DNA from 2 places in the Metabacillus sp. YM-086 genome. Region 1 is predicted to be linked to the other one. Evidence: riboswitches for the same ligand, from Rfam matches in the RefSeq annotation. Region 1 holds a riboswitch; the other holds the start of a gene.
What was found. Region 1 has a riboswitch for cyclic di-GMP ahead of ACEWK1_RS22090 (methyl-accepting chemotaxis protein). Riboswitches for the same ligand answer to the same signal wherever they lie in the genome.
Positions count from the first base shown of each region.

Region 2: it holds a riboswitch for cyclic di-GMP, as region 1 does, so the genes downstream of both, ACEWK1_RS24955 (hypothetical protein) here and ACEWK1_RS22090 (methyl-accepting chemotaxis protein) in region 1, are expected to answer to the same signal.

Region 1 is NZ_JBLUOI010000071.1:106-19,008, forward strand. Features, by position in the region: gene ACEWK1_RS22075 (ammonium transporter) at 273-1,538, shown strand; gene ACEWK1_RS22080 (DUF294 nucleotidyltransferase-like domain-containing protein) at 1,594-2,583, shown strand; gene ACEWK1_RS22085 (exonuclease domain-containing protein) at 2,580-3,284, shown strand; cyclic di-GMP riboswitch class I at 3,441-3,520, shown strand; gene ACEWK1_RS22090 (methyl-accepting chemotaxis protein) at 3,626-5,635, shown strand; gene ACEWK1_RS22095 (halocarboxylic acid dehydrogenase DehI family protein) at 5,774-6,613, shown strand; gene ACEWK1_RS22100 (MEDS domain-containing protein) at 7,188-7,772, shown strand; gene mscL (large conductance mechanosensitive channel protein MscL) at 7,805-8,188, opposite strand; gene ACEWK1_RS22110 (GrpB family protein) at 8,291-8,857, shown strand; gene ACEWK1_RS22115 (ABC transporter ATP-binding protein) at 9,096-10,850, shown strand; gene ACEWK1_RS22120 (ABC transporter ATP-binding protein) at 10,859-12,679, shown strand; gene ACEWK1_RS22125 (CitMHS family transporter) at 12,973-14,283, shown strand; gene ACEWK1_RS22130 (ATP-binding protein) at 14,406-16,004, shown strand; gene ACEWK1_RS22135 (response regulator transcription factor) at 16,025-16,711, shown strand; gene ACEWK1_RS22140 (tripartite tricarboxylate transporter substrate binding protein) at 16,715-17,689, shown strand; gene ACEWK1_RS22145 (hypothetical protein) at 17,936-18,097, shown strand; gene ACEWK1_RS22150 (AbrB family transcriptional regulator) at 18,224-18,903, shown strand, end outside.
Region 2 is NZ_JBLUOI010000102.1:66-11,936, forward strand. Features, by position in the region: partial or broken gene ACEWK1_RS24945 (AraC family ligand binding domain-containing protein) at 295-492, shown strand; partial or broken gene ACEWK1_RS24950 (hypothetical protein) at 824-1,120, opposite strand; gene ACEWK1_RS24955 (hypothetical protein) at 1,968-2,288, opposite strand; cyclic di-GMP riboswitch class I at 2,354-2,438, opposite strand; gene ACEWK1_RS24960 (helix-turn-helix transcriptional regulator) at 2,957-4,312, opposite strand; gene ACEWK1_RS24965 (methyl-accepting chemotaxis protein) at 4,797-6,509, shown strand; gene ACEWK1_RS24970 (Myb-like DNA-binding domain-containing protein) at 6,696-6,872, shown strand; gene ACEWK1_RS24975 (aspartyl-phosphate phosphatase Spo0E family protein) at 6,885-7,040, shown strand; gene ACEWK1_RS24980 (methyl-accepting chemotaxis protein) at 7,473-9,455, shown strand; gene ACEWK1_RS24985 (CBO0543 family protein) at 9,959-10,507, opposite strand; gene ACEWK1_RS24990 (spore coat protein) at 10,932-11,231, opposite strand; gene ACEWK1_RS24995 (hypothetical protein) at 11,250-11,450, opposite strand; gene ACEWK1_RS25000 (zinc-dependent alcohol dehydrogenase) at 11,467-11,871, opposite strand, start outside.

The sequences.
Region 1 (18,903 bases):
AAAAGCTAGAAAATCACGTTAGATTTAATTGTTTTTATTGAGTACCTCAAGAATTTGAGGTGCTCTTTTTATTGTTAGTGTAAAAATTTCCGTTTTGAAAGCGGAATAATCATGTTCCAAATCATCTATGTGAGATATTCTTACATACAATTATCAGAAACTTTGCAAAACGTGTTGACACTTTGAAAATATCGTATAGAATAGTAAATAAGAAATAGATGTTATATTTTCTTACATCTTGTGTAAACTAATCAAACGAGGGAGGAAATGACATGGATTCAATATTTTTAATGAACAGCTTATGGGTCATGTTAAGTGCAATTTTAGTTATTTTTATGTTAGGTGGATTTATTTTACTTGAAGCAGGATCAACAAGAATGAAAAATGCAGGTCATATTGCAGGTAAGACAATTTTCACAGTCGGCCTTGCTTCATTAGTTTACTGGGCGGTAGGATATGCCTTTACTTTTGGTGGAAATGGTAATTTCTTTATCGGGTTAACTGATTTCTTCTATTCAGGAGCACAAGCGGAAGGTATGGGATTATCCACAGCAGTATTCTTTGTTTTCCAATGTGCATTTGCCTGTATCTCAATTACAATTGCTTTAGGTGGATTTGCCGAACGTGCTAAGCTATCAATTTATCTAGTTTTTACCATCTTATTCTCAGCTCTTATTTATCCGGTTATTGCTCATTGGATTTGGGGTGGCGGTTGGTTAGCAGAACATGGTAAACAAGACTTTGCTGGATCAACAGTTGTTCACTTAACAGGTGCTATGGCAGCATTTGCAGCAACAATTTTATTAAAGCCTCGTATTGGAAAATACAATAAAGATGGCTCAGCTAATAACATTCAAGGTCATAACCAAGTATTCACAGCTTTAGGTGTTCTTATCCTTTGGGTAGGTTGGTTCGGATTTAATGCAGGTAGTACTGTAGCTGTTGATGAAGGTTTCTTCGGGTTTGTCGCTTTAAACACGAACTTAGCTGCTGGAGCAGGTGCAGTTGCAGCACTTCTTATTTCTTGGATGGTTTTAGGGAAATCTGATGTTCCAACAATGTTAAATGGTGCTTTGGCAGGATTAGTTGCTATTACAGCATCATGTGCATTCGTTGATACTTGGGCTGCAGTCGTCATTGGTTTCATTGCTGGTATTCTAGTATTCTATAGCGCAAGATTCTTTGAAAAGAGAAAAATTGACGATCCGATCTTTGCTTTATCTGTACACGGTGTTGCTGGTGTATGGGGAACTTTATCAACAGGCTTCTTTGCAACACCAGAACTAGCATCTGTTGGTAAGCCTGGTTTATTCTATGGTGGCGGATTTGACCAACTTGGCGTACAATTTATGGGTGTAGCAGTATCTGGTCTTTATGCATTCGTCGTATCTTTTGTCATCTTAGCAATTGCTAAGAAAGTGATGAATGGTCTTCGTGTAACAGAAGAAGAGGAAGTAATGGGATTAGATATGAGTGAACACGGTAGCTATGGTTACCCAGAAGTGTTTGCTTCAAAGAATCAGAATGTTGGTTCATAAACAACATAAATGGTTAGATACGCTTATATTGAATAAACGTGAGGAAGTGTCTCTCATGAACGGTGCATTTGATTCCTATGAATCAATCAAAAAGTGGAAAGACAATCATATCCACAATTATGGATCAAATACAATAGAGTTAAATAAATTTCATGATGAGATGATGAAGAGTGCTAGTAAAGTAGCACTCTTTCATCTTGAAAAAAACTCTGGGGCTCCACCTTGTGATTTTACGTGGTTTATTACAGGGAGTGGTGGACGAATTGAACAAGGTATCATTAGCGATCAAGATCATGGCTTAGTTTACGAAGAAAAGTCAGAACGTGCAAGCAAATATTTCTCTGCCCTTGGAGAAGAATTATCAAAAGGACTTCATTTAATCGGATATCCTTATTGTGAAGGAAATGTAATGAGCTCAAATCCTTTGTGGTGCAAATCTTTAGATGACTGGAAAAAGCAGCTAGTTCATTGGATGGATGAAAAGAGCTGGGAATCCATTCGATTTTTACAGATCTTTTATGACTGTAGAAGCATAGTTGGAAATGATGCTTTTATAAAGGAGTTAAAAAATACAATCTTTGAATATCGAAATACAAATCCTAAGCTTTTACAGCGATTTATGGACAATATTCAACATATTAAACATTCAGTTGGTCCATTAGGTCAAATTTATGTAGAACAAAGTGGCCAATATGAAGGATGTATTGATCTAAAAAAAGCAGCTTTTTTACCGTATGTTAATGCAATTAGGTTACTAGCAATGAAAGAGGGAATAATTGAAACCTCTACTCTTGAGAGAATTACCATCCTTAGTAAAAAAGACCCTTATCAACAAGAAATGCTTTATTATAAAAAGAATTTTGAGAAGCTCCTTGAATACCGAAGACTATTATTTGCAAGTGCTGAAAGTTATGATGATGTGCATTACTTAAACATAAAAAAAATGACTAAGGAAGAAAAAAGAGAGATAAAATTAATCTTAAAAGATGGTAAAAAACTGCATCAATATGTGCAGGGGATCATTGATAAAGGGTGTTTAGAATGACATTTGACCCATTCTTTTTTATGAGAGGTAAGCTTGGAGGCTCTCAATCTGGCCAATCGCAGCAACAAGTAGCCTACCTTAGACAATTACAACGAGAAATGAGGGTAGAGGAAACATTACATATTCCTCTTACTGAATTAAACGTCATTGTTTTTGATATCGAAACAACAGGTTTTTATCCTGATCAAGGGGACCAAATTATTTCAATAGGTGCAATTAAAGTAAAGGGAGATGAAATTAAAGAAGAGGAAACCTTTTACTCACTTGTTCGCTCAGAAAAACCAATTTCTAATGAAATTAGTTCTTTAACAGGTTTAACAAACGAGCAATTAACAACTGCTCCGCTGTTATCCGAAACCTTGTTTGAATTTTTTCGGTTTGCCCAGGACTATACACTTGTTGCTCATCATGCAAACCATGAAAAGATGTTTTTACAGCATGCCTCTTGGAAGCTATACCGGGCACCATTTAAGCACCGTCTTGTAGATATGTCCTTCTTGTACCGAATCGCAGAGCCTGAAGCAAAGCTTATTACTCTTGAAGAATGCTGCAACCATAATGGAATACCGATTATTGGTCGACATCATGCTCTGGAGGATGCCAAGTTGACCGCTCAGTTATGGAGTATTTATGTTAATAAGCTTAAAAGATTAGGGTGTGAATCTTTAAAGGATTTATATGAACGTTATACAATGGTTTAATGAAAAGGGTTATCTAGGTGATAGCTCTTTCTTTATATAGGAAAAGTTTCAGAATATAATGATTTATCTTAAAAAGATAGCCAAATTATGTTATAAGTAGTATGATAGTACTACAAAATTTTTAGACAGAATTGCCGAAATTATTTGTATATAATATAAAGAAATGGGCAAACCATTTGAAAAAATGGGACGCAAAACTAAAGGGGCTTATCATTTTATGCCAGCCAGTTGCAGATATGATTAACTTTGAACTTGTTAGTGAGCTGTCCTTATTTTTATCATTTGGGCAGTTTTATTATTTTACAGAGAGTAATAGAGGCGAGAAAGGGAGAAAGAACATCATGAAAATCCGTAATGTTTTTAAGAATAATGTATTAAAAGGTTTTGACAGAAACCTCACGATTAGAAAAAAATTAATCATTGCCTTTGCATGTATTTTACTTGTACCAAGTCTTGCTATAGGATTTATTTCTTATCAATCTGCAAAATCTGAGTTACAAGATAGCATGCTTCAAACAGCTAAGGAAAGTGTGCAACTAATTGATTCCTCTATGAATTCACAGCTAATTCCTATAGAAAAGGACATTGAATATTTTGCTCAGACAGCAAAAACGGCTAATGCAAAAATTGATATCGAGGAAATTTCGAAAATTAAATTGAAATTTAATCAATATATTGAAACAAAACCAGGAGCACAAGCGATTTATATTGGAACAGATACGGGTGAAATGATTGTTTCGCCGAAAATTCAACTTCCTGATGATTATGACCCACGTGATCGTCCTTGGTATACATTAGCAATGGAGAATAAAGGAGAAGTTGTTATAACAGATCCGTATATTGATGCTAATACAAATGAAACATCAGTTACATTTGCTAAAGTTTTAAATGATGGTTCAGGTGTAGTGGCAGTTGATGTGAACTTAAATGTACTAAAAGATATGATAAGTGTAGTGAAGGTTGGGGAAGAGGGCTATGTAACAATTGTTGATAAAACTCAAACTTACTTAATTCATCCTTCTAAGCAAGGTGAAAAGGTAACGGGTGATTGGGTAGGAAAATTATTTAAGAGTAATATTGGTGAATTTTCTTATACTATAGATGGTAAAGCGAAGGAAATGGATTTTATTACAAATGAATTAACAGGCTGGAAAATTGCTGGTACGATGTATACTAGTGAAATCTCAGAAGCCGCTAAAGGAATCTTTTTAAAAACATTAGCTGTAGTACTAGTATCATCTATTCTCGGAGCTATCGTTATTTTTGTTATTATACGTTCTATTTTACAACCAATTCGTATTTTAGTTGCTTCTTCAGAAAAAATTGCTAATGGAGATTTAGCGGTTGATATTAACATAACTTCTAATGATGAAGTAGGACAATTGTCCAAGAGCTTTAACAAAATGGTCGAAAATTTACGTGCAGTGGTTGTAAGTCTTCAAACAGCATCAGAAAGGGTGAGTTCCTCTTCTGAAGAGTTGATTGCTAGTGCAGATCAATCGACTGCTGGAACTAAACAAGTAACAGAAGCAATCCAACAGGTAGCTAGTGGAGCCGAAAGCCAAACACAGAAAATTGATGCAAATAATGCTGCATTAGATGAAGTACTACAAGGAATTCTAAGAATTTCGTCTAGCTCATCAAATGTTTCTGATTTAGCACAAGCAACTGTAAGTGAGGCAGAAGTTGGAGGGAAATTTGTAAAGGATAGCTTGGAGCAAATGAAGTTTATTCATGCCTCCGTGACAGAATCAAATCATGTCATTCAATCTTTATCCAACAGATCACAAGAAATCGGAAAGATCCTAGATGCTATTTCTGAAATTGCTAATCAAACAAATTTACTTGCATTAAATGCCGCAATTGAGGCAGCAAGAGCTGGTGAACATGGAAAAGGATTTGCAGTAGTAGCAGATGAAGTGCGCAAATTAGCAGAACAATCTCAACAATCAGCTGGTCAGATTTCTACACTAATTTCATCTATACAACAAGACACAAATCATTCCGTACAGGTAATGAGCGAAGTATCTAAAAATGCAGAGCAGGGATTAACAATATCAACAGAAACATCTGAGAAATTTGATTCGATATTGAATAGAATGAACACTATGACTCCACAAATTGAAGAAGTTTCAGCAACTGTACAGCAAATAACAGCTGCTATTCAAGAAGTTACAGCATCAGCCAATGAGCTTGCTATTATTGCAAAAGAAAGTTCAGCAACATCTGAAGAAGTAGCGGCTACAACAGAGCAACAACTTGCTTCAATGGAGGAAATTACAGCAGCCTCAAAAGCCTTAACTGGAATGGCTGAAGAACTACAATCAATTATTGATCGCTTTAAAGTATAAGCAATAGTTAAAAAGTCAGCTGAAGTTGCAGCTGGCTTTTTAAGTTTTTCAACATAAAGGTATTTTTGTGCGCAGAAAGATGTGTGGTTTAAGTTCCGGATACAGTGAATAAAAATAATGTAAGAGGGAGGGAGTTCTATGAAAAGTGACAAATATGGAGTACCTGAAATTTTTGAAGAGAACGTAAACGGAAATTTAGCTTATTTGTATCAGGATATTCAATATGTACTTAAGGTACCAATTGTAAATTTTATATTTAGAACAACTGCGCTTTATGAAGCATTTTTAAAACTAGCCTGGAGTCAAGTGCGCCCAAGCATGCTAACATCAAATATGGAAAATGCAGCTTCAGAATTAAGAAATCCAAAGCTTGGTGTTGAGATGCCTACCATTAATTGGTCAAATCATTACGACCAAGCTACCATCGAAAGAATAAAAAAGATTATTTTTACATTTAATTATGTGAATAGTAAATTATTAATCATTGCATCTGCTTGGTCAGAAAGTTTATCCAATAGAACAATCCACGGAGGAAATCAAATACATGGGTATATTCAACCGGGAATCTTGCCTAGTCTTCCGAAGATTAATCTCATAAAGATAGAAAGTGCGCCTAAAGAAGTGAAAGGTCTTTTATTAGATATAGCAAAAACTCACCATACATACGATGTAGCTAGTGATTACCGGGCATTAGGGAGATATCCTGAATTTTTAAGAAGGAGCTGGATTCACTTAAAGGAGTTTATAGGGACAGATTCCTATCAGCTATTATCAACGCAACTTAAGAAACAATCAATTGATCTTGCACATCAAATGCCCTTCCCAGTTACAATAAATAGATCTCTACTATCACAATTTTATTCTCGAAAAGAAATAGCTGGGATTATGGGGGTTATTTCCATGTTTCAGCAATTCCTTCCGCCACTGATCATAGATGGTGAATTTTTTAGAATGATGCTAAATGGAAAAAGAGCTTGATTGTAAGTGAATCAAGCTCTAAACAGACGTTAGATGAACAGTTCCCTATATACAGGTTTGGAAACCACTATCAATTTTTGGGGTTTTCATTACTGGGAAAAAGAAAATACGTAATTAAGCCGGAAAAAAGAGCCCCACCTAAAGAAATCAAAGTCCGGATTTGTATGGAAATAGCGTTACCATAGTTTTGGTCAAGTACTTTTATCGCAAAAATAAACACTATGATCATTACAGGCAGCACAATTTTAAATCTCTTCAAAAGCATCACATCCTATAAAATAATACCTAGTTTATCATATTTGATGATAATTGTTAGGACAAGAATCAAATCAATTTGGTCGTAGTCAACATTAACTGTACAGACAAATAGAAAAATAGAAAAAAATAATAATGCTTGTCCACCTCTAATAATTATGTTTAAAATATTTATTTTAAGCTAAACACACAGCGTGATTTTGATTAATTCTGTTATATTATTTAGAATTGATAACCTTTTTCAACAAATTTGTTATACTATTATATGTGAGGCAAACTATAGATTAAACAGTTTGAAGTTAAGGAGAAAATAACATAAATGATAAAAAACATGGCTGAATTTACATATAAATTAAATGAAAATGGTGGAGGCCACATTTTGTATTTTACGGAGAAATTGGATGATTATGTTCAAAACGCTGTTGAATTTATAATTAGTGGTATAAAAAACAATGAATATGTGTTGTTTGTTGAAAATGAGCCTATTAATCTTTTAGTGTCACAAAAACTAGAAAATATTCTAGGAGCAGATGAAATAAAGAGAGTCCACCAAATTAGTAATTTTGATTTCTACTGTTCCACAGGTAATTTCCATACAGTAACAATTCTAAACTACTTTTTTAACACATTAGATCCCTATTTTGATCAAAATTTAAAAATAAGATGTTGGGGGCATGTGGAATGGCCGACTCAAAAACATATTAATAGTACATTGAAAGAATTTGAATTTGAAGTAGACAGGTTAATGCCGGAAATGGATATAATTGGTGTTTGTGCATATAATTTAGACCGATTAACGAAAGAGGTCCAAAAAGCTTTAATGGAGTGTCACGGGTACTTAATGACGGATAATGAAATAATGAAACTAGTTGATGAAGCTGATGGAATAAAGAAAATATTTTAAATTAAGAAGCTCCTAGTGGCAATTTGATTCATTTATTCGTCATCCTTTTTTTCTTTTAGCAAATCACGTATTTCTTCCAGTAGAAGTTCAGTGTTTGTTTTAGTTTGACCAAAGGGCTTGTCGTTATCTATTTTCCGGAGCTTATAAAATAGTTGGACGAAGAAGAAAATACTATACGTAATGATTAAAAATTCTAGAACAGTTTGTATGAATGACCCATATTGAATAACTGATGCTCCAAAAGGTAAAGAGAAATCTTTCAAACTTATGCCGCCTAAAAGTACACCTAGTACTGGCATGACAAGATCATCAACTAATGAGCTAACGATTTTTCCAAAAGCTGTTCCGATAATTACACCTACTGCTAGGTCAATTGCATTCCCTCTTATGGCGAATTGTAGAAATTGTTTTAGCATGTTATTTACTCCAATCTATTCAATACTTTGAAACAGGACACTATAAAACAGTCCTTACTAAAGATTATTCACATAAGACAAGTTTAGAAGGAGAAGAAGAATATGAAGATTTCATTGTCTGAATATGATCCAAATTGGCAGCAACAATTTTTACTTGAAAAGGAAAGATTGCAAACTAGACTTCAGTTTATCAACCCGATGATTGAGCATATTGGAAGTACGTCAATAATCGGTTTATCAGCAAAGCCAATAATTGATATGATGATTGGTGTTAGAGAGGAAAATCAGCTTGAAAAGGTTGTTGATGCATTGGCACAATCCCCTTATGTTTATGTTTCGATCTATGATAAACAGCTACCGTTTCGACGTTTCTTTATCGTCGTTAAAAAAGCTTATGCAGATTTATACCCGCATGTTTTAACAACAGAGAACTTTATGGAGATTCCCCATCAACACCGGATAGCACATATACATACAGTTCCTTTTGAGAGTCAATGGTGGGAGGATCATCTTTTATTTCGTGATTTTCTTACACAATCGAAAGAACATCTTTTGGAGTATGAAAACTTTAAAAAGGAATTAGCGCAGAAGGAATGGACTAATGGAAATGAGTATGCTGGTGCAAAGGCGAAATTTATTCAGTCTATTCTTAATGAAGCAAAATCATAGGGCGGGTTTTTAGAAGATGCTTATCATTTAGTTGAAATTTCACTAATGATGAGCATCTTTTTTCATCCAAAAGTAGTAGATCTTTCGTCCACTAGAGGGAGGTAAGTTCCTTCAAAGGATATATTTTTAGAAAATTAAGCCAAATATATGGATAATTATTTCGATTGTCGATATATTTAAACGTATTACGTTATATTTATAGGTAGTGTGATGGTAAGCCACTTAGGGGAGGGGAAGTATGGAAACGTTTAAAAAGTTAAAAAGCTTTTATTGGCCATACAGAAAGTATTTCTTATGGTCATTGTTCTTTGTCTTATTTATTACAGCCATTACCGTGATTTATCCAATCGTTCTGCAATTAACAATCGATGAAATAGTATTAAAGGGGCAATATGATTATATTCCATGGATTGTAGTTGGATTTTTATCACTGATGGTTATAAAAGGGGTATCTGCATTTTTTCATCAATATTTAGGAGATATGTTTGGGATACAGTCAGTTTATAAACTTAGAAATGCCTTATATGAAAAGTTACAACGATTGCCTTTTATTTACTATGATAATGCTAAAACGGGTGATTTAATGTCCCGATTGACCGCTGATGTAGAAGGATTTCGCTTCTTTTTATCTTTTGGTTTTTCAGAGCTTGTTCGATTTTTATTATTAATATGCGGATCCTTAACAGTTATGTTTATTTATTCTGTTCCGTTAACGTTTGTGACAATTGCTGCTTTACCTTTTTTAGCAGTAGCTGTATATCATTTCGATAAACGTGTTCATCCTGCTTTTCGGAACATTCGTGAATCATTTGGAAAGCTAAACACGAATGTGCAAGAAAATATTAGTGGAATACAAACGGTTAAGGCACTTTCACGTGAGGGTTTTGAAATATCAAAGTTTAACCAAGCAAATGGCAACTACAAAGAAAAATCATTAACAACCTCCTTTGTTTGGGCTAAATTTTTCCCACTTATGGAGTTAATCGGAAATATATGTGTTGTAGCATTACTGGCATACGGTAGTGTACTTGTTATTCAAGGAGGCCTACAGCCTGGTGAGCTTGTTGCTTTTTTTAGTTTAGTTTGGTATTTGATGACTCCAATCATGCACTTAGGATTTGTGATTAACTTATTTTCGCAATCAAAGGCTTCTGGAGAGCGATTACTTGAAATTTTAGAGGCTGATGAAAGCATTCGAGATCAAGAAAATATCCTTCCCGATACTAAAATAAATGGAGAGGTAGCCTTTTGTAATGTAAGTTTACGTTATAAAGAGGAAGAATCACTGGCATTACATCAACTAACTTTTCAGGCAGCAATGGGAAAAACAATCGGGTTAATTGGTTCAACTGGTTCTGGTAAAACAAGTTTGACTCAGTTGATGACAAGGTTTTATACACCAACAAGTGGTCAAATTTTAATTGATGGAAAAGATATACGTGATTATTCATTAAAAGCATTACGCTCAAATATAGGAGTGGTTTTACAAGAATCATTTTTATTTTCATCCACAATTAAATCAAATATAGCTTACGGAAGACCAGATGCCACGATAGACGAAATTATTGATGCAGCAAAGCGCGCTCAGGCACATGATTTCATTATGGAACTGAAAGACGGATACGATACGATGCTAGGTGAAAGAGGACTCGGGCTTTCGGGAGGACAAAAGCAAAGAATTGCAATTGCCAGAGCAATTTGCATGGATCCACGCATTCTTATTTTAGATGATGCAACAAGTGCTGTAGATATGACGACAGAGTCTCATATTCAACAAGCGTTAAAAGAAGTGATGAAGGGGAGAACAACATTTATCATCGCCCATCGTATTTCTTCTCTGAAGCATGCTGATGAGATCCTTGTCCTTGATAGTGGCTCAATTATTGAGAGAGGAACTCATGAAAAGCTCCTACAGCAAGAAGGTTATTACAAGCGAATCTATGATATTCAATATAAAGATCAAAAAGCTGTTTTACACTCAACAGCAGGGTAGGTGACGACATGGGAAACAAAGATATAAAAGAAAAAATTAAGGAGAGATTTCATTACTCCTCAGAAACGGTTATAGATAAACCATTTAATTGGCAGCAAATGTGGCGATTACTAAGTTACTTAAAACCGTATTCCAGAACATTACTTCCAGCAGCATTTATTGCTGTCCTCATTTCTGCAGTGGTCCGTCTCGTGACACCTATTTTAATAGGAAAATATACACTAGATTATGCAATTGCAAATAAGGATACCGAGCTTCTCATTATCTTAGTTACGACAATTTCTTGTCTTTATCTTGTGTCTTACATAGCCAACACATTTCGAATTAGATGGATGAACATGCTTGGTCAAAATGTAATCTATGATATTAGAAAGCATATATTTACTCATGTTCAATCATTGTCTCACAGATTTTTTGATCAGCGTTCAGCAGGTTCTATCCTAGTTCGAATTATGAACGATATTAATTCCCTTCAGGAGCTATTTACTAGTGGGGTCATTAACCTGTTAATGGATTTCATCCTCTTAATCGGGGTTGTAGTACTTTTGTTTACTTTAAGTCCTCAACTCACATTAGCAATTATGGTCATTGTGCCACTTATGTTTTTCATTTCTACCAGTCTACGAAAAAAAATACGTCGTTCTTGGCAAACTGTACGATTAAAGCAATCAAAACTGAATTCACATCTGAATGAATCCATTCAGGGGATCCGAGTGACTCAATCATTTACACAAGAAAAAGAAAACATTGAATACTTTGATGGAGTTAACACGGAGAATTTTGGGTCATGGCAAAATGCTACGAAACGCAATGCAATGTTTACACCAATGGTTGAGATGACAAACGCAATTGGTACTGCTATTTTAATTGCTTATGGAGCAACCCTGATAGCAAATGAATCAATTACAATTGGAACTTTTGTTTCTTTTGCTTTTTATTTAGGAATGTTTTGGGAACCGATTTCGAGACTAGGTCAGGTATATAATCAATTGTTAATGGGGATGGCCTCTTCAGAAAGAATATTTGAATTTATTGATGAAAAACCGAATGTTGCTGATTCAGATAATCCGACCATCCTTAAGAGTATGAAGGGTAAAATTGACTTTGAATCAGTTGAATTTGCCTATGATTCTTCTAGAAAAGCACTCAACAAGATCTCTTTATCAATTCCTGCCGGGCAAACAGTTGCATTGGTAGGCCATACAGGTTCTGGAAAAACAACAATCGCTAATTTAATTAGTCGTTTTTACGATGCAACTGGGGGAAGTGTAAAAATTGATGATATAAATATTAAAAATGTATCAATCAGTGAATTAAGATCACGTATCAGTGTTGTTCTTCAAGATACATTTATTTTTTCAGGGACAATTATGGATAATATTCGATTCGGTTGCCCAACAGCTTCGGACGAACAAGTGATAAATGCGGCGAAAGCAGTTGGTGCGGATGATTTCATATGCCGCTTGTCTAGTGGCTACTTAACAGAAGTAGAGGAAAGAGGAAATGTATTGTCAGTAGGTGAACGACAACTTATCTCATTTGCTCGGGCACTACTTGCAGATCCAACCATTATTATTCTTGATGAAGCAACTGCAAGTATTGATACTGAAACAGAAGTGAAAATTCAACAAGCATTGAAAACCCTCCTGAGTGGAAGAACTGCAATAATGATTGCCCATCGACTTTCAACAATTCGTGAGGCTGATAATATCATTGTTTTGGATCATGGTAACATTATGGAGCAAGGAAATCATGAGCAACTAATGGAAAAACAGGGTGTCTACTATGGATTGGTCAAAGCTCAATTTAATATGTTAGAAGTGGGATAATCCTATATATACCAAATAAAATAATAGTTTTTGTGATTTATACTAGAAAGCGCCCAAAATGGGTGCTTTTTTCATTCATAAAACAGAGATGAAATTTAAATTTCTTATAAAACCTTCGTGAATTAAATGAACAATACATATTAATTGTTCGAAAAGATTTATACATACAAATAGGTTTTTAAGGATAAATCAACCATAATATTTACCCCCATTTTTCCTTCATTTATAGTTGGAAATAACAAAGAATTCTAATTATTACATTTTGTAAGCGTGTTCAGATATGGAGGGTTATTATGTTAGCTATATTAGGTTTTCTAATGGTATTTGTGTTTATGTTTTTAATAATGACTGGTAGACTATCAGCTTTAATCGCTTTAATTCTTATTCCTGTTTTATTTGCAATTGTTGGAGGGTTTGCGAGTGATTTAGGACCAATGCTAATAGATGGCATAAATCAATTAGCTCCTACCGGTGTTATGCTTATGTTTGCGATTTTATATTTTGGTATTATGATTGATGCTGGATTATTTGATCCTGTTGTAGGGGCAATTTTAAAGGCTGTTAAAGGTGATCCATTAAAAATTATTATCGGAACTGCAGTGTTAGCATTAGTTGTATCCTTAGATGGAGATGGGACAACAACCTATATGATTACAATTTCAGCTATGTTTCCACTGTATCAACGATTAAAAATGAATCCATTAATTCTTCCGTGTATAGCGATCATGAGTGTTGGTGTAACAAATCTTACGCCATGGGGGGGACCAACTGCCCGCGCAGTTAGTGCTTTAAATTTGGATATGTCAGAAGTGTTTGTGCCACTTGTTCCTGCAATGATAGGTGGAGCCATATGGGTTATCTTTGTTGCGTATTTATTTGGAGTTAAAGAAAGAAAACGTGTTGGAACTTTAGAGTTAGATCAATTACCACAGCAACAGTTGATCGCATTTAATCAACAAGCAGCAGCATCAGAAGTGCATTCAGAAAAACGTCCAAAGCTAATTTGGATCAACTTTGCACTAACTGTCCTACTTCTTTTAGGATTAATAATGGGAATTATGCCTCTACCCGCTTTATTTATGATTGGCTTTGCACTTGCAATTGTGATTAATTACCCTAATTTAGAAGAACAAAAGGAACGCATTAAAGCACATGCTGGAAATGTTTTAGCTGTTGTATCGCTTGTTTTTGCTGCTGGTGCATTCACTGGTATTCTATCAGGTACGAAGATGGTTGATGCAATGGCAAACAGTCTTGTTGCGTTAATTCCAGATGCATTAGGCTCTTATTTACCGATTATTACAGCACTGACGAGTATGCCTTTTACTTTTTTTATGTCAAACGATGCATATTATTTTGGCATGCTACCAATCATTGCTGAAGCAGCTACTAGTTATGGAATCAATCCAGTTGAAATTGCTCGTGCATCATTAATTGGTCAACCCGTTCATTTGTTAAGTCCTTTAGTTGCTTCAACGTATTTGTTAGTGGGTATGTCAAAAGTAGAGTTTGGTGACTTTCAAAAATTTACGTTAAAATGGACTGTTGGTACTTCACTTACCATGTTAATTGTTTCAATTATTGTTGGTGTAATCTCTATATAAAATCATGTAAGAGCTAGAGAGTTACTCTAGCTCTTTTAAAAGTAAATATAGTTAAAATAGGTTGTTAAGATGATGGTATAATCTTTAAAATGATTTAATTTATGATTGAAAAGGACATGAAAATGAGAGGGAAAAATAAAATTTCATTGCAATTTAAAGTATTGTCGCTGATAAGCGTCCTATTATTAGTTATCATTTTACTTTTAGCTGGTATTTTCTCGTATATATTATACGTTGATTCAAGGACTCAAGCAGAGCAGCTCGTGTTGCAAACAGCAAAAACGATTTCTTTCATGCCAGAGCTTTACGAGGCAATTAAAGAAGATAACTTGGAGGAAATATTCCGACCAATTGCCGAACAGGTTAAAGACCAGGCAAATGCTTCAAATATAGTAATAGAGAACCGTGAACTCATCATTTACTCTCATTCCGATTTGGAATTAATTGGACAAAGAAACTCTAATCATACAAATGACCAAGCTTTAATTTTTGGTGGATCAAATAGCTTTGAAATAGATAGAGAACAAGGGCGAGTTATTGTTGGGAAAGTTCCAATCATTGCTGACTATGGTACATATAGTCAGGTTATTGGAACAGTATCTGTAGAATTTTTAGAGAAAGATCTTCTTTACAATTTATATAAGAAAATAAAATTTATTATATTTGCTTCTCTTGGAGTATTCATTTTGGGAATCATCGGTGGAATTTATTTAACAAACAATATAAGAAAAGATACTCTTGGATTAGAGCCACATGAAATTTCATCTTTATTTCGAGAAAGAAATGCGATACTTTCTTCTATAAAAGAAGGAATTATCGCTATTAATGAAAGAGGGCTCATCACAATGATTAATATATCAGCATCAGATATGTTAAACATTAATGAAAAACAGTTCATTAATCAACATATTCATGATATTTTACCCAATATCAAAATTGATACTGTATTGAAAACTGGACAGAATATCCATAATGTAGAGCTGCTACTTCATGATAAAATGTATATTTTTAATTTCATTCCTATCATTGAACATGGCAAAGTTGTTGGAGTGGTTTCAAGTTTTCGTGATAAAACAGAACTAAAGAAATTAATAGATACAATTTCAGAAGTTCGTAACTATTCAGAAGGCCTTCGAGCACAAACACATGAGTATGCAAACAAATTATATTTATTATCAGGCTTATTACAATTAGAAAAATATCAAGATGCACTTGATTTTATAAATAAAGAATCAATGATCCATCATCACCAAACAAAACTTTTGTTTAATCAAATTCAAGACCTTAATATTCAGGCAATCCTATTAGGTAAATTGGGAAGAGCGTCAGAGATGAAGATTCATTTTGAAATAGACCCGGAAAGTTATGTAGATCCTCTCCCAAAACATATTGGAGTAACAGAGATTATCACAATTATTGGGAATTTAATTGACAATGCTTTTGAATCAGTCATTTTTCAAGATGAGAGAAAAGTTTCATTTTCTATAACAAACATCGGGAATGATATTATTATAGAGGTAACTGATAGTGGCAATGGGTTATCAAAAGAACAATTTGATACACTTTTTGCAGTTGGCTTTTCTTCTAAAGGTGAAAATAGAGGATATGGACTATATAATGTAAAACGCATTGTAGATGCCTTAAACGGAGATATTGATGTAATTAATGGTAAAGAAGGAGGGGCAATCTTCACAGTGTTTCTTCCAAAGGAAGTTAAGTAAAGATTAAGGAGAAGGTTCAAATGATTAACGTTTTAATTGCAGAAGATGATTTTCGAATTGCACAGGTTCAGGAGCAATTTCTAAAGAAGGTAGCAGACGTTCAATTAGTAGGAAAGGCACTAAATGCAAAAGAAACGATGAAGATGTTGAACGAAAATAAAGTTGATCTGCTTTTACTTGATATATATTTACCAGATGAATTAGGTACAGATATATTACCTAGAATTAGAGAGTTATATCCTACCACCGATGTAATCATGATCACAGCCGCAACTGAAAAAGACATGCTTGAAACGTCTATAAGACAAGGTGTATTTCATTATTTATTAAAACCTGTTACGATGGAAAAATTTATTGAAACAATTGAAAACTATAAAAATAGAAGGAAATTATTTTATAGCCAAGATGAAGTAACTCAAGTATTCATTGATCAATATTTTACAAAAGGAAATCAACAAACACTAAATCAAAAAGATTTACCTTCCGGAGTTGATAAAATAACACTACAAAAGGTAGTTGAGGTTCTCAATGCTAGTAACGGTGGTGTTACGATTGAAGAGATGGGGGAAAGAATGGGTGCATCAAGAACAACTGCAAGAAGGTACTTGGAGTATCTCGTCTCAATTGATGTTTGTATATCAAAACATGAATATGGCATAGTTGGAAGACCGGAGAGAAAGTATTTTAAAAAAGGTGGAGTTTATTAGGTAATGATGAGAAAAAGAACCTTATTTGTTTGCTTATATTTTCTCCTTTTCCTTTTTGGATGTTCAGTACAAGAAAATAATAAAATTCCGCTTAATGAAGATATAACTATCATAGCCCCAAGCTCAAAAGGTGGAGGGTGGGATTTAACAGCAAGAGCTGTGCAACGTACTCTTTTAAGTGAAGGGATCATAGAAGAAGATATTCAAGTAGTGAATAAAATTGGTGCTGGTGGAGAACTAGGATGGAAATTTTTAAGTCAGCAAGATGGACAAGTACTTGCAATGAATTCAAGTCTTCTTATAACAAATCATTTGTTAGGTCAAAGTAAGCTAACATTTAAAGATTTTACTCCAATCGCAACATTGGCAACTGAATGGGAAGCAGTTATTGTCTCAAAAGAATCTGAAATGAATAGTGCCAAAATGTTAATGGAAAATATGAAATCAGCACCAGAATCTTTTAAAATTGGGGTTTCGCCGAGACTAGGAAACGATGACCAACTTTCTTTTGTATTGGCTAGTAAACAAGCAGATTTAGAGCCAACAAAGCTTAATTTCCGGGTATATGAAAATAGCCAGCAGGTTGTTGATGCATTACTTGCAAAACAAATAGATGTTGCCACTATGACAATATCAGAAGCAATTAAGTATTATGAGTTACATCAAGTAAAGCTTCTAGTCGTTTCGGCCGATAAACGATTGAGTGAACTTCCAATGATTCCCACCTGGAAGGAGGAAGGGATAGACGTCGTTTTTAGCCATTGGCGAGGGATAATGGGACCGCCTAATATGACGAAAGAAGAGATTTCATTTTGGGATAAGACATTAAGTGAAATGGTCAAAACAAAAAAATGGCAAGGGATACTAGACGAATATATGTGGAAGAGTTTTTATAAAGACAGTAAAGATACCTTTAATTATCTTAAACAACAAAGTGAGATGTATGAGCGTTTAATGGGGGTTAATGAGATGAGTTGATTCTTGTGAACAAAATGGTCAAAACTCACTTAATGAACATAATAAAATAATTATTTGTATTATTTACTTTGAAAGTAACTGGAATTATCATATGGAATGAAAGGTTGCATAACTGTATGTCTTAGCAAGTGTTTCTACAGGGGAACTTTATACTATTAAAAGGTTGCATTTTAAAATTTTAGTTGACAAGTTTACCATTTTGATTTGATGATTAGCTTTTTAACAATGATATTGGGGGAGCAAAAAATGTGGGTAATTACTGTTTATTCTACTGATGAAAGTATTAAAATGTTCGAATATGAAAGTGAATTAGAAGCTAAAGAATCACTACAAAGCATGAAAGGACGTAGTATCCTCTCACATGTTGTTTATTTTAATGATTACTTAGTAGAAACAGTAGCTAATTAATAGAATCCAAAGTGACCCTATAAAGTACTTTTTTCCCATTGTTATGTGAAAAGGGTAGTGAATTAGGGTCATTTTTTAGTTGTTGTAACAGAAGTTAGGAACGCAGATTAAGAGGGGTGATTAAGGTTGATCAAGCAAATGAACCTTTATTTTATTTTTGAAACAGTCATTGTTGGAGTAGTTGGGGGAACTCTTTTCTTACTATTTCATTTGCCTTTAGCATGGATGCTTGGTCCATTAAGTGCTGTTATGCTTTGGAAGTTGGTCACTAAACGAAAATTACATTGGCCGGTTGGTTTTCGTAACGGTGGACAGATGATTTTAGGCTTTAGTATGGGGTTATCATTTACAACGGAGAGTGCAAGGCAAATAGTCCAGCAATTTCCCTCAATGATGGTAACAACAATTTTAATGGTTGGATTTGGTCTTATAATGGCTAAGTTTATTTCAAAGGTCACAAAAATGAAGGTAGCAAGTGCGGTCATGGGGACAACACCCGGAGGATTATCACAAATGGTTATTTTAAGTGAAGAAATTACTGATGCAGAACCAACAATTGTTACATTTATGCAAACGGTGAGAATGTTAACGGTTATTTTCCTAGTACCTTTCTTAACGATCCATGCATTATCTAGCTCTCACACCGATAGCCTCGTGGAAGACCCTGTTTCTCAAATGAATACAAGCGGTTACATACAACTATTAATCTTTTTAGTCATTGTTTTCTTTCTTACAAAATTGGCCATTCGTTTTAAATGCCCTACTCCATGGATTATTGGTCCCCTTATTTCTTCGGCACTATTAAC
Region 2 (11,871 bases), on a different contig from region 1:
TGAATGTTTTTTATGTAAAAGGCCATTTTAAGGAATAAGGTAACTATTTTTTCTTGAAAGAAATAATTTTTTTAGTTTTCCAATGAAGAAAGGTAGTATAAGGGAAAAAACAGGATAAAGAAATTTATGGGTGTCATTAAGACACTTTAATAGATGTAGATTCAATATTAATAAGGCGAATGGTGTAGCAGTTTTTTAATCTGCCATGCCATTTTTTATTAGTCAATATCTTACAAGAGTGCCTTAATCAAATGTGTTACACTAACTATCGGAAATCAAAAGGAGGTTGGTTGTATGGGTCAAGAAGAAAGAACAGTACGTTTTGATCATGATTTACAAGTAGAAGCATATCGTTTTGAAGGCATTATGCAAAAGTTTCCGAACCACTTCCATGAATATTATGTGATTGGGTTTATAGAGAGTGGACAAAGACGATTATCTTGTAAGAACAAAGAATATGTAATAGGTACCGGTGATATTCGGATGGTCAATATATAAAGGCATATAGAGAAGCAGAATATGAAATAAGAAGTCCTTTTGGTGGTTTCTTTGATGGACAAGAAGGGATTATTAAAATTATTATATTTTCTTTATTAAGTATTTTAGCTATTTTTCTCATTTATAAAGTGATAAAGAATAACCGTGGAAGAGGTTAAAAACTTTATCGAACTAGTGTAGTGTTAGTTCAATATCCATCATCACTCTTCAGCAATAAGAAGCGCCTTGTTTAATAGATAGAAGTTTTTTTGAGGAGGTATAGACTAAAAAAAGCGACATAAACAATATGGATAAAAAATTAATAAAAAAGAGGGTGTTATCCCTCTCAGTGATGGTTCTTTGACAAGTTTTGTAGATAAATAAAAAGGTTTGTAACTAATTTTGAGCATATGGCTACGACATAATAACCTATAAAAAGGTGAAAAAAATTTGCTCCTCCATTTAATTGGAAGAACTCAGCAGCAACTAATAATGGCTTGAAAATAAAAGCAAAGAATAAGGACAAAACAAACATATACAAGTAATAATTCTTATTGTGTTTTAAGATCAATTGATACCAAAGTATATAAGTAACTGGTACAAATGATACGTCTAACGTAAAGCTTGCAGGGAGAATCGGAAGAACTTTATATGGGTAAAACCAATATGCTTTGCTTGCACCAAATACATCAACATAGGTAAAAAAACATGAACGTTATAACCATAGAAACACAATAATAAGGCTTTTCTTTTATTTATAAAAATTAAAAGAAAAATTAACGGGATAATTAATAATGCTAAAACAACCCAGAATTGCCAATGACTAAATGACGAGTAATCTTGCCAATAGTTTAACCATTCTTTTGAATGAAGTAAGTCTATTTTCTGTAATTCATCAATTTTATTCTGTTATTGTTTATCCATAGTAAAAATCTCCTCAACAATTTATGAAGTTATTTTTACCAAATCTGATAAATACAACTCATAAATTTTGAATAGTTAATCTTATATTGTCTAAACACAGAAAAAGGCTATTACCCATCGTTCGAATAATAGCCCTAAAGGAGAAAAAAGTTTGTAATAAGTCACTCTTCCAAGGTGACATACTACGATGAATATTGAAGATGATACTCATTAAAAGTATATTCAACATATTTTATTTTGAGATGGACAGTGGACTAGTCGACAATCGAATTAAATAACTTACTCTTTGCTACTTTGTTAGTTATTAAAAATAATAATATGGCAAGTTGCAAAACAGTAAAGTCAAGTTTGGAAAGTTTACTTAAAAATAGAAACATCACTTTTCAACTTAAACCTTTTTCCCTTCTGGGGGAAAAATTTGCTTTGAACAACATATATTTAGTATTTACAATAATAGGGCTATAATCCTTATTATTTTTTTAGGAATAAACTTAACAAGCTTTAATCTTGACCTTTATAAGAAACAATAGCTTATTCTCGAAGGTTCAGTATTAAAGGATAAGCACTTAATTTACACTTGTTCTATTTATTGACATGTTGTTTATGTCATTCTTTGCCTTTTCGTAGTCTACTACTGTAAGATGTATCATAAAGTTAATAACGTTGTCATACTCTCCACGTTTACGAAACTCATAGAAAATAATAGGTCTTTCGTGTTTTAAAATTGTAATAAATGAAACTAGACAAAGTTCGGATTTTGGACTTTTAATTCTAAGAAACTGTTTTAAAAAATTCAAAAAGTAAAACGTTGAATCTTTGTTATCCGGGTAAATAGTTAACAATTGATTGAATTTTTTTATTGCCAATTGTATTTCAGTACGTTTCATTATATCCCCTCCATTTAATAAAAAGGGGTTACCAATAGATATTCAATTAAGCTTAAGCTATTTATCTTGGCAACCCGACTGTCATAGTCATAAGACTTTAGACTCGTGGCTTTGCGTCCTTACCTTTCGGCAAGTTTGCCTTTTTCAACCATACATTGGATTTTAAAGACTTTTATACTATATTTCAACAAAAATCTACAAATAAATAATTTCTAATTTACTATTATTGCATCACAGATAATCTACCAAGTGTCAGAATTCGGAATAAAAATCGTGAATTTATTAATTAGCTCAATAGAAGAAGTCAAAGAAAATCCTTTACGTGGAATAAGTTCAAGCTATTTTTCAATAAGTACTCACTGCCTTCACCTAGTATTAAAGTATATATTATATATTTATGAATTTAGATAAGAGATGAATGATAACTGAGAGGATCCGTGTGCATTAATAGTGCCAAGCACGGTTCTATGAGGGGGTGGAGCACAATTAACCGTAAGGTAGAAAGGCTCAACTCTAATCGACAATCTTTACGGTAGAGTCTTTCTATATAAAAATGGACAATTGTGTTCAATTAACCATAGGGTCTTGGCTGATTAAAATAGGCTAGTCATATATGATGACTAACCTTTACTTTATCCATTTATATCTCATGAATAAATTTTACTATTTTAAAATTTAAACGAAGGTAAAGTTAACTCATGAAAGTGAGTGAACAAAAACTGACTCTCTAAATGACCGTGGTATAATTCAAGTGCTGTCATTGCCTCACTTTCTATTGCCTTAATTCTACAGATTTCATAAAGAATATCGGCTTTCAAAAGACCTTCATAGTCATTTTCCAAAAGATCCAAAGCATTGTAAAATAGAGAAAGAGCTTTATTGGTATCATTCAATAGGTTTTTATAAAATTTGCCTTCTAAGTAAAAGTTTCTAGAGCGAATTATTTTACAGTCTATATCAGCAAGAATAGTTTTTGATTTATTAATTAATTTTTTGATAAATTGAATATCAGGGCTGTTTTCTAATAAAACATAGATTCCTAATTGATATATGGATAAACTAGTTTCTTTAAATTCATCCATTTGAAAAACCATTTCAGCATCAATCCAAAATATTTCTTTTAATTTAGTAGCTAATTCTGCTTCTGGATAAGAAGTCATAATAGTATAAATAGTTAAAGCCCAGCCTCTAAAAATTCCCTCTTTATCGTTCTTTAGATGAAGTTTTTCTCTTAATAAGAGCAATTCTTCTCTAATATCCCCAATTTTTATATTCTCTAGATATCTAATAAGTAAATTAATATATTCTGTTTCAAGAGGATAAATTAAATGATGATTGACATTATTTATACTCTTTAGAGCTTTTGAATAGGATCCAATATAGAGATAAAGGATAGATAGATTAAAATATATGTTATCTCTTTCTTCCTTTGTAATAGTAGGACTTTCATTTGAGAGAGCCAAAGCTCTGTCAAGTAAGTTTAAACTCTTAGATATCCTTTTTTCGTCGAACCAAATACTTGCGATCGCATTATATGCTTTTAATTTCAAGCGTAAATTGTAATTATTGTTTTCTTCCAAATTAATTACTTTTAATAAGTATTCTTCTGCTTTTTTATTATTATTTTTTCTTAAACAATAGATTCCATTAAGGAATTGATAATCAATATCTCTACTTTTAATTTGATAAGTATCAATTTTGTTCTTAAAAGTTGAGAGTTCTTTTTCTACATAATGCCATTGTTTTAGACCAATTAAATCTTTAATTTTTTGTATTTGATAGTCAATTTCTCTTAACCTTTCATTAATGTTCGGATCAGAAAAGTAACTTATGGGTGTATTTAGTTTTTCACTAAACTGATTTAAGTCCTGATTAGATACAGGAGTATTCCCGTTTTCTATATTACTTAACTTGCCAACAGAACAAATTCCCTTAGCTAATTCTCCTAAGGTCATACCTATTTCTTTTCTTTTCGCTCTTATTTTTTCTCCGATGTTGTTATGTCTAGGTATTTGATTGCTCATATAAATTCTCCTTTTTCATTTCCTGATCAAAGTAAATATCAATACTATTTTACTATGTCTATGATAATAATCGTAATCTTAGTGTGTTCTTGTGTTAAAGAATTACTCTATTTATAAGAATAAATGAATTTTTTTGTATTTTTTTTAAAAAATAACGTTGAAATTTTATTTGTTGATGCTATAATTTAATTTATAATTCAAACAAATAGTTCAAAAGTCACTTTAATTGTAAGGTCTAATGTCTGATGTAGAGCAGTGAACCTGTCGCTTATTAACATTACTTTACTTATTATTAAGGAGAATTAGGAATTTTAGTAGCGTACCTGCTAAAACACTAAAACACTTCCTTTCTAGAACGGGATACGTCTAGTAAGAAAGTGTTTTTTTGTTGGGATATTAATTATCAGAAGACTTATTGAGCTTGTATTGTAAGCACTTATAAAAGGCGGAAAGAGGGAAAAGCATGTTTAAGAGGAATTCATTTATGAAATTGAACTTAAAATTAGGGGCTAAAATAAACCTTATTGTTTTGGGTATTGTCCTGTTACTTTCTATTGTAATAGGCGTTGTAGTTGTTCGGGAAGTTACAGATGGTATAAAAACATTTGCAATTGAAAAAGCAAAAGGGGATCTTGCTTTAAGTGAACGTTATATTAACAACAAGTATCCAGGTGAGTGGCATATTGATAACGGAAAATTACTTAAAGGTGATGAATCATTCAATGATAACTATGAAGCTGTTGATAAAATAGGGCAAGATACTGGGGATACTGTAACAATATTTCAAGGAGATACACGAATCGCAACTAATGTGAGAGTTAATGGAGATAGAGCTGTTGGTACAAAAGTGTCACATCAAGTCGCAGATGCTGTGCTAAAAGAAGGCAATAACTATTATGGTCAAGCAACTGTGGCTGGGCAAACCTATCAAACCGCTTATATGCCAATTAAAGATAAAAATGGAGAGGCAATTGGTATTCTCTATGTAGGAGCCCCACAAGCAATTATAGATGATATATTGTCCTCTTTTTTAACAATATTTTTAATTTTAGTGATTACTATCATTATAATTGCTACTTTCATTGTTTTATGGTTTACACGAGGATTAACTAAACGACTTACTACTATTTCATCAGCATTAGAAAATGCAGGATACGGTGACTTTACTACAACTATTATTGATGAAACTGGTGATGAACTAAGTGATCTTTCGAAAAGTTTTAATAATATGAAGGAAAACCTAAGTGATTTGATCCAAAATGTTATGAAATCCTCAGAACTAGTCGCATCTTCTTCAGAGGAATTAACTGCTGGAGCTGAACAAACTAGTAAGGCTACAGAACATATTACAGATTCAATCCAACAAATTGCAAATGGATCAGAATCTCAAACACAAAGTGTTGAAGAAAGTGCTCGTGCTCTTGAGGAATTATCCATAGGGATTGCAAACATTGCTGATCGTTCTTCATTACTGGCAGAGTCTGGCGTGGAAGCTAGTGATCGTGCAAAACAAGGTGGAGTATATGTTCAAGAAACCGCTGAACAAATGAACACTATCCATTCTTCAGTTAATGAAACCAGTCATGTTATTAAATTGTTGGATGAAAGATCAAAGCAAATTGGTGATATTACGAATGCAATAACAGATATAGCTAATCAGACAAACCTATTAGCCTTAAACGCTACAATTGAAGCGGCACGTGCAGGGGAACATGGAAAGGGATTTGCTGTAGTGGCTGATGAAGTTAGAAAACTAGCTGAACAGTCTCAAAGTTCAGCTAACCAAATCTCTGAATTAATTGTACAAATACAAAATGATATGACTCATTCTAACAACTCGATGGAGCAAGTTAAACAAGAAGTACAGAATGGATTAGGTATTGTGTCTAAGACACAATCAAGTTTCGATGGAATATTAGGATCAATGGATGCAATGGGGAAACAGGTTGATGAAATGGCAGCAACTGCTCAACAAATGTCAGCTAGTACTCAAGAAGTATCCGCAACTGTAACAGGCATAACAACTATTTCAAGAGATTCCTCTAAGCACAGCCAAAGTGTAGCTGCATCCGCAGAAGAACAATTAGCTTCAATGGAGGAAATCTCTGCTTCTGCTACAAGCTTATCAAAAATAGCATCTGAATTAAAAAATACTGTAAGCAAATTCAAAATTAGAAATGGATTGACTTTAAAATAAAAAGGGGCGAGGAAGAATATCCCTCATGGTTTATATTCGTGTTTATTATAAGGGTAATTCTCTAAGAACTTTCGATGATTTTGGAGTGCAAGACTAAAAATTTCCTTGATCAGATGGATTAACGCTATTTGATAAAGCTGTTAATAGTATACAGATAGTTTTTAACTATGGGGGTTAATAAAAGAGATGAAAATGAGAACCTATAAACACTGGACAACAAAAGAAGATTTTAAATTAATAAATTTACGAAATAAAGGTAAAAAGTATAGAGAAATTGCTGATATCATGGAAAGGTCTCCTTTAAGTGTTGAAAAAAGGTACAGAAAAATAAAATATCTAAACATGTATGCTGTTTCTCAATAAAGGAGAATTGATATGGAGAATATTAAGGAACAACTGTCAAACAACATAGAATTAGTACGTGAAGAAATGTTGCAAACTGTTTTAAAATATGGATTACAAAATGAAAGAACAGTAAAGCTTAGTCAAAAATTAGATAGGTTGATTGTTGCATTTCAAAAAGTATATTAACAAGTTCTTGTGACGACAGATTTTGTCTTGGGAAATCTAAATTGGGGTGAGTCTTACTCTTTTTTACATGCGGTTTTTAAAGTGAGCGAAGCGTGTATACCATTGGTGCATACACCAAATGTTGAGTGGTGATAAAGTTGTTTAAATTCTATAAAGTCGTTTAGAAATTGAACGAACTAGATTATTATATCTTCGATTGAGGGAATGTCGTAATTTATATTATATATAAAGGTTCTTATTAATAAAATCTTTCGAATAAATACATCTGAGTAGTATGTTCTAGTGATTCCATAGACCAATTACTATTTTTGTGCTTTAATATAGGTATATCAGCTTATAAAATCGACAGATTTCGAGGAAGTTTGACACTTTCCATTGGTGGTTCTTCACCAATTTAATATAATAATATATGAGTTGAGAGGGAAAAGTCTTATGGGAAAGAAAGTGAAACAATTTTTCAGTAATTTTAAAACAAAACTAATTTTATCATTTTCATTAATTTTAATTATCCCATCACTTAGTATAGGAGTATTAGCCTATATATCTGCTAAAGATGCCGTAATAAAAGAAATATCAAATGCTTCGATTCAAAGTGTAAACATGCTTAATTCTAGTATTGAGAGTACGATTCTCCCCAAAATAAATGACATGAACGTTTTTTCTAAGTCATTAACATCATCTTCATATGATGGAGAGGATAGTCCGGAGTTAAGAAAAAAATTTGCCCAATATGCAGAGCTACATCCTGAAGCAACTAGCATTTTTGTCGGTACCGCTGAAGAAGGATTGTTTATTCAAGAACCAAAAGTTGCAATGGACCCAAATTATGATCCAAGAGAGAGATCATGGTATATCGACGCGATGGAAAATAAAGGGGAAATTATTATCACCGATCCTTACGTTGCTGCAGGAACAGATGATTTAGTTATTACAGTGTCTAAAGCAACAGAAGATGGATCAGGTGTTGTAGCTGTAAGTGTTCATTTAAACCACCTTCAAAACTTATCTAATTCTATGGAAATTGGTAGGGAAGGTTATGCAATTATCTTAGATAATACACGTAAATACATTGCTCACCCTAAAATTAAAGGTGGAACAGAAGCTACCGAAAGATTTTTTGAGAAATTGTATGAGAAAGAAAGTGGTAATTTTTCTTACACATTTGAAGGTGATCCTAAACGAATGTATTTCGTTACCAATAAAACTACTGGTTGGAAAATTGGGGGTACTATCTATGATGAAGAGTTTAGTCAAGCTACCTCTGGAATCTTCCAAACAACAACTATTGTGTTGGTTATAGCAATTTTATTTGGAGCAATTATTGTATTCGTTATAATCCGTTCCATTATTAAGCCGATCAAAGAGTTAAAAGATAAAGCAATAACAGTTAGTCGTGGAGATTTAACAGAGCAAATATCGATGAAATCGACTGATGATATAGGTAAACTGGGCGAAGCATTTAATGAAATGCAGTCTAATCTTCGTACTCTAATTCGACAAGTTGATAGTAGTGCAGACCAAGTTGCCACAGCTTCAGAAGAATTAACAGCAAGTTCAGAGGAAACTAGTTCGGCAACTTCCCTTGTTGCAACCTCAATTCAAGAAGTCGCAAGTAGTGCTGATAATCAGACAAAAGGACTCGAGCGAAATTCTCAATCATTAAAGGAACTTTCAGTAGGAGTTACGAGAATTGCAGAGAGTTCTTCAGAAGTTGCAGAGCTTTCATATAATACTACTAAACAAGCAGAGGAAGGTAATAAAGCATTACAAAATACTATGGGACAAATGCATTCTATTCAGGAATCTGTTTCAGAATCTAATAGGATGATACAATCCCTGTCTGAACGCTCACAAGAAATCACGTCCATATTGGATGTCATAACTGGTATTGCTGATCAAACAAACCTTTTAGCTTTAAATGCAGCCATTGAGGCGGCAAGAGCAGGAGAGCATGGTAAAGGATTTGCAGTGGTGGCTGATGAAGTGAGGAAACTTGCAGAGCAATCCCAAGAATCTGTTAAACAAATTTTTGAATTAATCCAGGTTATTCAAAAGGAAACGAATAGTTCAGTAGAAACTATGTCTCTTGTGACGAGTAAAGTTGAAGATGGGATGGATATTTCTAAAGAGGCAATGGATAAATTTAATGAGATCCTTACTAGTATGAGATCCATTACACCTCAAATAGAAGACGTTTCAGCAACAGCTGAGCAAATGTCTGCTGGTATACAGGAAGTTAATGCAACGGCTAATGAATTATCGATTATTGCGAAAAGTAATTCGGCTACATCTGAAGAGGTTGCAGCTTCAACTGAAGAACAACTTGCTTCTATGGAAGAAATTGCGGGATCAGCCAAATCCTTGTCACTTATGGCAGAGGAATTAAAATTATTGATATCTAAGTTTAAATATTAATAGTTATTATTTATTATAAGTAGATTATTTTAATTAGTAACACCTGAATAAGACATTAATAAAAGTGTTGTTCGGGTGTTTTTTTCGCTTAATTTTTTCCTAAATCATACAAGATTCCAATAGTAGCTAAAGATATACTTTGGTGGAGAGGCAGCTAGTCTTTAACTCTCAAACACTGGAGATATACCTAATGACTCACTGCAAATGGTTGAAGTGTACAGTTATCTGTTTTCAACAGGTATGTTAGGTAGGATATTTAAAAAAGCTCATTTTTCAGTGGGCTCTATCTCCTTTACATGATTCATTACACTCTCAATAATTTTATAAGTCTGGATTATCCTTAAGACTTTCAAGTATTAACTTACTTAACAACCTCAACCCAAAAACGTTGATATATCAATACTTATTTAACTCTATTAATTCCCCACCCAATTTTGACAGGGGAGGGGTCGGGGGCTCGAATCCCTCTCGGATCAACAGAGGTAGAAGCTTCAATCCCTTGGTTACCTCTGCAAAGAAACAATGGTAAGTACTAAGGAGCGGACACCAATTCCAACTACTATGTAATACAAAAATGAATAAAGGTAATTCCACTTTATGTAATAGACTAAATGAATCCACTCACAAAAAGGCTCTCCGATAAAGGCGTAGATTAAAGCGATAATTAATAGAGCGATGGAGTAGGTTTTCCATGTTCTAAAATAATTGAATAATAACATAAAAGCAATTGGGACCATTGAGACATCAAATGGAAAGGCACGAGGAATAACCGGTAAAAATTCAACAGGATATTCCCAAAAACTAAATTGTAAACCAACCGTATCTAACAATATTGTGATGATGATAATAATTGAACCATAAAGATATGACTCTACAAGCAAATCTCTTTTAGCGAATTTAAGCCATATAAACCAAGGGACAACTAAAAAAACCAGTAAAATCCACCATTCCCATGATAAAAACTCATTCTCTAACCACCCTCTAACATCTAAACGATAAAGGTGGTCTTCTAATAAACGTATCTTATCCATGTTTTCGAAGCGCGCATCCACTTACATCACCTACAATGACTTTATAATATGTTTAAAATAACCATTACCAGAAGGAATATTCACAAAAATGAACTTACAGAGCGTGAAAAGCTTTGGTTATATTAAACAATTAATGCATCTAATACAGGAATGGTTTATAAATTTACAAAAAAAGAAGATGCTTTTATTCATACGATGTGTGTAGGGGAGGGACTAAAATATAATAAGATCGAAGAATTAATGAATAGGTCTCCACTATCGTGAGAAACACTATCGAAAGGTTAAAGCAATTTCATAATAGTTTACAAGAAAATATAGGAACAGATAAAAATACAAATTAATATGGGGGAATGGGAAAGCATTTTAATTGGCTCGTTAATCGCTTCAAACTATAACCTAGTAAGGAACTATTTTCTTTAATAATAAAAATAGTTCCTCTACTAGGTTATAGGGTCGGTAAATTCATAGCTGTCTGGATATTCTGTAAATTAAGTTGAATTTGTTCCTTGGTATCATAAGCATGGTACCAACCTTTTGAGACCATATAGTTCGATATTTTTTCATGCATGTCAAGGGCTTCCTCTAAGTGGCGAGTAAGAGTGTGTTTAATTTCAGGTGTACCTGCTTCAGTAACTGCCATTGCATAGTTTCTAACACCACTTTTTGCTGAAATCAATAAGTCAGTGGCTATGACTTGATCAGACATTGCATTCATGCCAGTAAAATTTTCTACGATTGAATTCATGTTTTATTCATCTCCTAACTAGTGCATTCCTTGTGCTTTAGATAAAATAGAAGAATATTCATCTAACTGACGACTTGATATCGTAATGTCCTGCTGCATGATGTCTTTTAGATCTTGGTCGGATACGAGAGCTCTCATCGTTTTGGATTTGGTTAAGCAGTTTGTTTTAAATGAGGCTATTTCCTGAACTTCAAGCACTTCATGTAAAGCATAATCCATACTGATATCTCCTTTCTTATGGTTTTAGTACGACTTTAATACAATTGTCTGTTTTTGTGTCAAAAATTTCATATCCACGTTTCGCTTCACTTAGTGGAAGAACGTGACTGACTACATCACTAGGATCGATCTTGCCAGTGGAAACTAGATCAAACATATACGGCATATAGTGGATCACCGGAGCTTGTCCAGAGCGTATATTTACATTACGCTGCATGATGTCTCCTAGTGGAAATCCGTTATATCGACCACCGTATACACCTGTAATTTGGATGGTTCCTCCTTTACGAACAGCTTGAGAAGCCATAACAATGGCACTCATGGCACCACCCTGAAGCTTTAATCCCGTAGCTAGGAACTCCATTTCTGTCATTTTTCCATCCATGCCTACTGCATCAATGACAACATCTGCTCCACCTTT